Regions from separate parts of the Sinorhizobium sp. genome, predicted to be linked through region 2. Evidence: predicted binding sites of a transcription regulator. Region 2 holds the regulator's gene; the other holds the start of a gene.
What was found. The regulator LexA, encoded in region 2, represses DNA repair genes until DNA is damaged. The targets are predictions, from matches to a motif close to TGTTCNNNNTGTGTTCNG.
Positions count from the first base shown of each region.

Region 1 (4,678 bases), 200 kb from region 2:
GAACGTAACCGCGGCCCTCGTTCGACGGCAGAACCCCATCGGCGATCAGGAACGCGGAGGAACGCAGGTGATCGGCGATGACGCGATGGCTCGCGCGCCGGTCCCCCTCGGCCTTCACGCCGGTCGCCTCTTCGGAAGCCGCGATCAACGCGCGGAAAAGGTCGATGTCATAATTGTCGTGCTGGCCCTGGAGCACGGCGGCCACGCGCTCCAGCCCCATGCCCGTGTCGATCGAAGGCCGCGGCAGGTCGACGCGCTCTTCCTTGGTGATCTGCTCGTACTGCATGAAGACGAGGTTCCAGATCTCGATGAAGCGATCGCCGTCTTCCTCGGCCGAGCCGGGAGGTCCGCCCCAGATATGATCGCCGTGATCGTAGAATATTTCCGAGCACGGGCCGCATGGACCAGTGTCTCCCATGGCCCAGAAGTTGTCGCTCGTCGCGATGCGGATGATGCGATCGTCGCTCAGGCCGGCAATCTTCTTCCAAAGGCCGAAGGCCTCGTCGTCGGTATGGTACACCGTGACGAGCAGACGCTTGGCATCGAGCCCGTATTCCTTGGTGATCAGGTTCCAGGCAAGCTCGATCGCGCGCTCCTTGAAATAGTCGCCGAAGGAGAAATTGCCGAGCATCTCGAAGAAGGTGTGGTGCCGGGCGGTGTAGCCGACATTGTCGAGGTCGTTATGCTTGCCGCCGGCGCGCACGCATTTCTGCGCCGTCGCGGCGGTCGAATAGGGTCGCTGCTCGAGGCCGGTGAACACATTCTTGAACTGCACCATGCCCGCATTGGTGAACATCAATGTCGGGTCGTTGCGCGGCACGAGTGGGCTGGACGGCACGACCTCGTGACCGTTCTTGCGGAAATAGTCGAGGAACATCGACCGGATTTCATTCACGCCGCTCATCTTGCGTCCTATCTGTGTACACTCCGGCGGCAGCCCGATCTCTCCAGGCTGCAAGCCGCACTTTTCAACCCCGCGCTTAGGCGCGTCGCGTTCAATCACGTCACGCCTCCCGCCGGCCGAGCCGTCGGAACCACAGGCTTTTATCGTTCGCATTTCATGCTGTCCAGCGGGCAGCAAAAAACCGGCCGCGGGTGACGACGGCCGGCTTCGCATGCTTCAACCAGACGGTTGCTGCCGATTACATGTCGGCGGCTTCGTCGCCGTCGCTTTCCGGCCCGCCATTCTCCAGGAACCGGTCGGCGATGAGACCGGCATTCTGCCGCAGAGCCGTCTCGATTTCGCGCAACAGTTCGGGATTCTCCCGCAGGAAGAGCTTGGCGTTTTCCCGTCCCTGGCCGAGCCGCTGGCTGTTATAGGAAAACCAGGCGCCCGATTTCTCGACGATGCCCGCCTTGACGCCGAGATCGATCAATTCGCCCGTCTTCGAAACGCCTTCGCCATACATGATGTCGAACTCGACCTGCTTGAAGGGCGGTGCCATCTTGTTCTTGACGACCTTGACGCGGGTCTGGTTGCCGACGACTTCCTCGCGCTCCTTGACCGAGCCGATACGGCGAATGTCGAGGCGCACCGAGGCGTAGAACTTGAGCGCATTGCCGCCCGTCGTCGTTTCCGGCGAGCCGAACATCACGCCGATCTTCATGCGGATCTGGTTGATGAAGATCACCATGCAGTTTGACTTGGAGATCGATGCCGTAAGCTTGCGCAGCGCCTGGCTCATGAGGCGCGCCTGCATGCCCGGCAGACTGTCGCCCATCTCGCCCTCGATTTCGGCGCGCGGCACGAGTGCGGCCACCGAATCGATGACGAGAATGTCGATCGCACCCGAACGGACCAGCGTATCGGTGATTTCCAGCGCCTGCTCGCCCGTATCTGGCTGCGAAATCAGAAGATTTTCGAGATCCACCCCGAGCTTTCGCGCATAGACCGGATCGAGTGCGTGTTCGGCATCGACGAAGCCGCAGATGCCGCCCTTCTTCTGTGCCTCGGCAATGGTCTGCAGCGCCAGCGTGGTCTTGCCCGAGCTTTCCGGACCATAGATCTCGATGATGCGGCCTTTCGGCAGGCCGCCGATGCCGAGCGCGATGTCGAGGCCGAGCGAACCGGTGGAGACGGTTTCGATCTCAACTACGCTGTCCTTCGCTCCGAGCTTCATGATCGATCCCTTACCGAACGAACGTTCGATCTGGGAAAGAGCCGCTTCAAGTGCCTTGCTTTTGTCCACCGATTTGTCCTCTACGAGCCGCAAAGAATTTTGTGCCATTGGTCCACCTTTAGGTTATTGGAGCTATCGAGGCAATGAAGCCGCCGCAAGCCTTTTTGTACATGTTTTGTTCCAACTTGGCAATGGCACGTCAAGTAGTTGAAAATGCTCGGAATATTTCAATACGTTCGATTCTTGTTCACGCCTTTCGTCCACAGTATCCACAAGTTGCGCGTCAACGCATGCCGGCTTTCACGCGCCGCCCCGATTCGCTTCGTGATTCACGATGGATCAAAGCCGGACAAAGCCCTAAAAGGTAGTCCGAAACGATAGATCGGAATGCCGGCGGAAGAGAGACTTCGCCACCTTTTCTCCGCCGTTCATCGAGGACCAGATGCAAGCACAGGTGAAGTCGCAGAACATAGCCGTTTTTGGCGGCGCTCATATCGACCGGCGCGGCCGGATCAGCGGCGCGACGACACCGGGCGCGAGCAATCCGGGCACCTGGTTCGAGGAAGCCGGGGGTGGCGGCTTCAATGCAGCGAGAAATCTCGCGCGCCTCGGCCATCGCGTAACCATGATCAGCCCGCGAGGCGGCGATCCCGCCGGCGACACGGTGGCGGCCGCTGCGGAAGCTGCCGGTGTGATCGATCGCCCTTTCACCTTTCTCGATCGCAAGACGCCGAGCTATACGGCAATCCTGGAAAACGACGGCAACCTCGTCATCGCGCTCGCGGACATGGACCTCTATGCTCTGTTTACGCCGCGCCGGCTGCAGCAGCGGACCACGCGCGAGATTTTAGCCGCGAGCGAACTCGTGCTGATGGACGCCAATCTGCCGGAGGAGACATTGACGGCGCTTGCCGGCATCGCCGCGAAGTCCAGCCCGCTCCGTGCCGGTATCGCCGTTTCTCCGGCAAAGGTGGTCCGCTACCGCGCGTGCCTCGACGGGCTCGATTTCCTGTTCATGAACGAGGCGGAGGCGCGCGCACTGACCGGCACCGAGGCCGCAACCGCCGCGGAATGGCCGTTGCTGCTGCGCTCCGCCGGTCTTTCCGGCGGTGTCGTGACGCGCGGAGGCCGGGCCGCGGTCGCCTTCGACGGCAAGGGTGCCTGCCTCGCTACGCCGCCGGCTCTTTCAGCACTTGCCGACGTCACCGGCGCCGGCGATGCGCTTGCCTCGGGCTTTCTCGCCGCCCGGCTTGCCGGTGCGGATCTTGCCGACTGCCTGCGCTGGGGCATGGCGGCCGCCGTCATAACGCTGCATTCGCCCTACGCTGCCTCCGAAGAGATGCTGCCTGACAAGCTGGAGCAAGTGCTGCGCCTTGTGCCGGAAGCGGAAATGCTGGCATGAGAATTGGCAGCTGAATGGGAGCCGGGTAGCGCGGAATGCGGGCGGTTCTTCCGCACCCTCTGCTCCAGGCACCGGAATCGATCAGGCACCCCCGATGCAATTTGCCGTCGGATGTCATCAATCAAGGAAACGATCATGACCAAACCCTCCTCCCCGTCCCTGCCGATGGAATATTCAGATGAAGTCGCGGCCGCCAAGCAACGAGGTGCGCCGATCGTCGCACTGGAATCCACGATCATCACGCATGGCATGCCCTATCCCGGCAACCTCGACATGGCCCGCAGCGTCGAGACGATCATCCGCGAACAGGGTGCCGTGCCCGCAACCATCGCCGTAATCCACGGGGTCCTCCATATCGGTCTGGACGATGCCAAACTGGAGGCGCTGTCGAAGACGCAGGGCGCGATGAAACTTTCGCGCGCCGACCTCGCCTTTGCGATCGCCGAACGCCGCACCGGAGCCACGACCGTTGCCGCAACGATGATCGCCGCTGCCCGTGCGGGCATCCGGGTTTTTGCGACCGGCGGCATCGGCGGTGTTCACCGCGGAGCGGAGCAGAGCTTCGACATATCGGCGGACCTGGACGAACTCGCACGTACCGGCGTCATTGTCGTCTGTGCCGGCGCCAAGGCCATTCTGGACATTCCCAAGACGCTCGAAGTGCTCGAAACCCGCGGAGTCCCTGTCGTGACCTATGACAGCGAGAACTTCCCGGCCTTCTGGTCGCGTGAATCCGGCCTCAAGAGCCCGCTGATGCTGAACAGCCCGGCGGCAATCGCCAGTTTCCAGCGGACGCGCGAGTTGCTCGGGATCGATGGCGGAATGCTTGTCGCCAATCCGGTGCCGGAACAAAGCGAAATCCCGCGCGAGGAGATGGAGATCTACATCACCCGCGCACTCGACAATGCGGCGAGCGAGGGCATTTCCGGCAAGGCGGTCACACCGTATCTGCTCGACAACCTCTTCCGTTTGACGGACGGGCGCAGCCTGGAAACCAATGTAGCGCTGGTCGAGAACAATGCGCGCCTTGCCGCCGGGATCGCTGTCGCACTCGCTGCGAAGTAACCGCAGAAATGGAATAAAAAGGCGAAGGGGATCTGGCGCGCCGCCGTTTGCCCTTCTCCCTATCGAAATGGGGAAGATGCCGGCAAACGGC
Region 1 covers NZ_JCACWC010000003.1:1,912,940-1,917,617, forward strand. Annotated here, with positions in the region: gene alaS (alanine--tRNA ligase) at 1-904, opposite strand, end outside; gene recA (recombinase RecA) at 1,143-2,228, opposite strand; gene AC5J09_RS21355 (carbohydrate kinase family protein) at 2,563-3,522, shown strand; gene AC5J09_RS21360 (pseudouridine-5'-phosphate glycosidase) at 3,658-4,587, shown strand.
Region 1: recA (recombinase RecA) is a predicted target of LexA. The motif match lies at 2,354-2,371, and genes of this name have one in related genera.

Region 2 (4,678 bases):
ACAAGATCATTCGCAAAGCCGCACCCGAAATCCGCTCCTGCAGCGCTCGCGCATCCGACCGAACGCGCAACGATCGTCGCAATCGTGCAGTAGTTCCCCCCGCGAGAATTTCGCCGTCCCGAAACGGAACAGTCGAACAATCATGACAACAACAAGGCGAAATTGCGAACCGGAGGACGAACGGAGGCAAAAAAACGCTCGCTATGGTTTACGAAACGTAAATGAGTCGCTGGACCATGGTCCGATAGAGCGCGCCAAAGGTCCGAAACCCGTTGCCGGGTTTCCCTGCCGATACATATCGCAATAAGCACCCGCGTGGCTCGTCGGCCGCGGGGTGCGGCGGCCTCAGAGCTGGCCGAAGCTTCCCGTCGGTGCAACTCTGAGGCTCCGTCCCCGGTTGGCGTGGTGCCCGTGCTCCGGCCCAAGTCCGAGAGGATCTCGCAATGGACGACAGATACGATTATGGGCCGCCGGAGCGACGGGCGGCAACCGGCCTCCCCCTAGGCATAATGCTCCTGTCGATGTTGGCGATTGCCGTTTATCTGCTTGCCGGAGCGGCGCTCCTGGACGGCAGAAGTCGGGATGTCGCGGCCTACGTCGCCCGGGCAGGCGACGAAAGTCCGACTGCGGCGCCGGACAGCGGACGGCGCCCGTGACGATGGCCCACAACCGTGCCACGGGCGTATGCGGCGCGGCACGCCTCGAATGCAAGCAAATGCTCCGGAGCAAGTTGACGCTGTGATCAAAGCTGCTAAAAAGCCAGCCGTTGGTGAATGGGCAGCAAACCCGGTAGCGATCGCCGGTTTATCGAGAACTCGGAAACGAATTTCACGAAGCTCCGCAATCACCTGGAAGAGTGGCCGAGCGGTTTAAGGCACCGGTCTTGAAAACCGGCGTGCGTGAAAGCGTACCGTGGGTTCGAATCCCACCTCTTCCGCCATTTCGGAGTTGATCCGGGCACGCCGGAATTCCCAGCTTCTCGTCACTGATGGCCGTCTTCCCCAGCCGCAAGGCTCGTGGCTGCCCTGCCCTTCCGACGCTCTGCGTCACCTGCCGGAGCGGAAGAAGCTGCTTGGGACTCCATCGCGAAGGGGCGATATTCGGGTGGGTGAATTGCAGCGTGCCCTACCGGGCGGCAAGGGTGAAGCCGGCAAACGGAATGCACTGGCGCGCGGGGCCGAAAAATCTTATACAATGGGTGACCAGTGGGGTCGTAGCTCAGTTGGGAGAGCGCCGCAATCGCACTGCGGAGGTCGAGGGTTCGACTCCCTTCGACTCCACCATTCCCCTCTTTTGTCCAGCCCGGAGACCCAGGTAACGGATCTTACCTGAGCTAACATCCACCGATGCCGGACGTCAGGTTGCAGAGCCCGGGCGATGCCGCGGCTCGGCTGCGCTTGCCAAAAAAGCTGATTTGAGAGAAAGTTTTAGTCTGACCCGTTCGAGGTCTGGGCAACTCCCGCGAGTGGAGAAAAACATGCCTGTTAAATCTTTGGTGGCAGCCGTAATTTTTTCCCTCTTCGCCCTTTCGGGGTGCGCCAGCACAGGCTCGACCAACACGACCTATACTCAGTGGTACGGGCCCTATCCCGAGCCTGAATTCGACGTTCTTACGCCGGGCGGACTGCGCCTTGCCTATTAGCATGGCATAGGCGAGCGACTGGGCCGGCCGCTGTAAGCCAAACATGCGAGAGCGTATCGCCCCTGCCCCCAGATTCCGAGCGATCGCCATCGCACGCCGCATGAGAAGCGGGCAGGCATTCAGCAGCAAGCGGTATTCACGGAATTTTAGGCACTTGCGGAACACATATGGAACAGATAGTTTCTGTTCTTGATTTGTTTCGCGATTCTGGAGTGACGCCATGCTGACCCGCAAGCAACAGGAATTGCTTCTGTTCATTCATGAACGAATGAAGGAATCCGGGGTTCCGCCGTCCTTCGACGAGATGAAAGATGCCCTGGACCTTGCCTCCAAATCGGGCATCCATCGTCTGATCACCGCACTCGAAGAGCGCGGGTTCATTCGCCGGCTACCGAATCGCGCGCGGGCCCTCGAAGTCATCAAGCTGCCGGAGGCATATGCCGGCGCTTCGCAGGTCCGCCGCGGCTTTTCGCCGAGCGTGATCGAAGGCAGTCTGGGCAAGCCTGCGGCCCCGCCCCCCGCACCGAAACCGGCGCCCCCGGCCGAGATCGCGTCGGTCGCTGTCCCGGTCATGGGCCGCATTGCCGCCGGCGTGCCGATTTCCGCAATCCAGAACAACATGCACGATATTTCCGTACCGGTCGAAATGATCGGCAGCGGCGAGCACTACGCTCTCGAGATCAAGGGTGATTCGATGATCGAGGCCGGCATCCTCGATGGCGATACGGTGATCATCCGGAACGGAAGCACTGCCACCCCCGGGGATATCGTCGTCGCCCTGATCGACGACGAGGAAGCAACTCTGAAGCGTTTCCGTCGCAAGGGCGCCTCTATTGCGCTCGAAGCCGCCAATCCGGCTTACGAGACACGGATATTCGGTCCGGATCGGGTCAAGATCCAAGGCAGGCTTGTCGGCCTCATCCGGCGGTACCACTAGCCTCCCGACGAGGTGTGCAGGCGTTTCTCACGGAAGTACGCAATTTCAACGCGTTAGAAGTGGGGGCATTGCGCCTTGGGGCGCTATGGCCACGCCTCCACAGAACCGAAGCTATATTATACAGAATAAAAAAGACCCTATTCCAAATGTACCCTCTTGCGGATTGCGGGCAATCATTCTAAATCCGCGCCACGATTTGAAAAATCGCAAATCGTAGAGGCCTCGTGGCGGAGTGGTGACGCAGAGGACTGCAAATCCTTGTACCCCGGTTCAATTCCGGGCGAGGCCTCCAAAATTTTCCACAATGATATCAAAGCGATAAGTGGCAAAGAGCTTCGTGTTGTGCGAATGCGGATGTCGCATCTCGTTGCAACTGGATTCCCTTGATTTTCAACGGCTTCCCGGCACACTCGGCAAATCCGTGCAACATCGTTCTACAAGACCGGCGGGTCATTTTTCTTTGCCTTGCGCTTGGTCGGCTTTCGTTTGGAAACCGCCCGGCCGATGGCACGGCCGTGATCAGGCCGGCGCAGCTCGGCTATCTGATCGAAGGCATCGACTGGCGACTGGCGAATGCCGCAAAAAAACCTGGCGTCGACGTCGGCCGGATGAGCAAAACCGCTGGCACGGCGGGAGCGAATATGATTCCATGCCGTCATGACCGATGCGGCCGATCAGCTTGCCGACGACCTCACCAGTGCGCACGCGATGATCCTCGCAAAACGCGCGGCACGACGTGGGGCGGAAGCCGTTGCCGCTCGGGCTCAGGCGGTGAACTCGCACTCGGATGCACTGATTGCCCGGCTCCGGCTCGAGATCGAGAAGCTGAAGCGCGACATCCATGGCAGCCGCTCGGAGCGCAAGGCCAGGCTTCTCGAACAGATGGAGTTGCAGCTCGAGGAGTTGGAGGCTAACGCCGGTCAAGACGAAGAGATCAAGCTGCCTGACCTGCGGCCCTGTGAGACGGTGATTGGAAGTTAAAGGGAAACACGGTGCGGACCCAAAAAGAGATTAAAGCTGACCTGCTTGCGGCGCTAAACTCCGTCGGCGACGAAAGACTGGCGCTCTTGGGCTTCGAACGACGAGAGGGTTCGTTTACCTACATGCGAATCCTGGAGGAAGCCGAGCAGGACATCGTTTTCGCAGCGGATTGCTTCCCCACGTATCAGCCGGACGAAGAAATGCACCTTCACCCGGCCATGCGGCTTGGCATGAGATCTGTAACCAAGGCGACGCTAGAACTGGTGGCGGGCAACAAATCTCTTTTGGCGGATGCGCCAGAAATCATCGTGAGCCAGCCAATTGAGTTCACTGCACCAAAGGAGCAACACGTCAGATGGTTTGCAAGCGGCAGTGATCAAATGAAGGCGCGTATTCGTGAGATTGTTGCCTTTATTGAACGATGGCCAGCCCCATTTCTTGATGAGATCCGAACTCCACATGACTTGATCAAGATTTACGAACGGGGCGATGAGCGAATGCTCAAGCAACGGCATTGGTACCTGTTTTTGGCCGCAGCGCAGATGGTCTCCCATGGGAACCGCGCCGACGCACTCTCCGTCTTGGAAAATAATCTTCGCGCCCCAGGCTTGAGGAAACGCTACGCCGTCGCCTTCGAGACCTTATCCAAAGGCCATCCACTCAGATCTGCTGTCGGCATTTCGGACCCTGGGGCAAGCTAGTCATTCGCAAATCATGCCGAAAATTCTTGAAGGTCTCTAGCTGCGGCCTTCACCGGATGCTTACCGTAAACATTGCGATCCGCGCCATGCATGTAATTCTCGACGAGTTCCGCATCTGACGAATTGCCGCAGAGGGAGTGCCGACATCCCAATTGAATTCAATAGACGGGGCAATGTTCGCTGATGACTTCATAGCCGGGCCCAAGTTCCCGTCTGATCTCCTCAACAAGCTGGTAAACTGCTTCGGCAAATCTGAGATCTTCTGCTTTTGACCATGGGCTAGGTCCCGGAGGATTGTTCCAACCCAGTGCTGTATCATGCCACACTGCCATGCCGTGCAATCGCTCTCGGATTTCATTCGGCAAAGACAGCTTGTCCTCAATAGGCCCTACGTCAAAGCGTTGATGAGCAGCGTCA
Region 2 covers NZ_JCACWC010000003.1:1,715,149-1,719,826, forward strand. Annotated here, with positions in the region: gene AC5J09_RS20260 (hypothetical protein) at 444-656, shown strand; tRNA gene AC5J09_RS20265 (tRNA-Ser) at 851-940, shown strand; tRNA gene AC5J09_RS20270 (tRNA-Ala) at 1,208-1,283, shown strand; gene AC5J09_RS20275 (hypothetical protein) at 1,478-1,642, shown strand; gene lexA (transcriptional repressor LexA) at 1,863-2,579, shown strand; tRNA gene AC5J09_RS20285 (tRNA-Cys) at 2,798-2,871, shown strand; gene AC5J09_RS20290 (hypothetical protein) at 3,014-3,238, opposite strand; partial or broken gene AC5J09_RS20295 (transposase domain-containing protein) at 3,237-3,509, shown strand; gene AC5J09_RS20300 (hypothetical protein) at 3,572-4,261, shown strand; gene AC5J09_RS20305 (immunity protein CdiI family protein) at 4,420-4,678, opposite strand, start outside.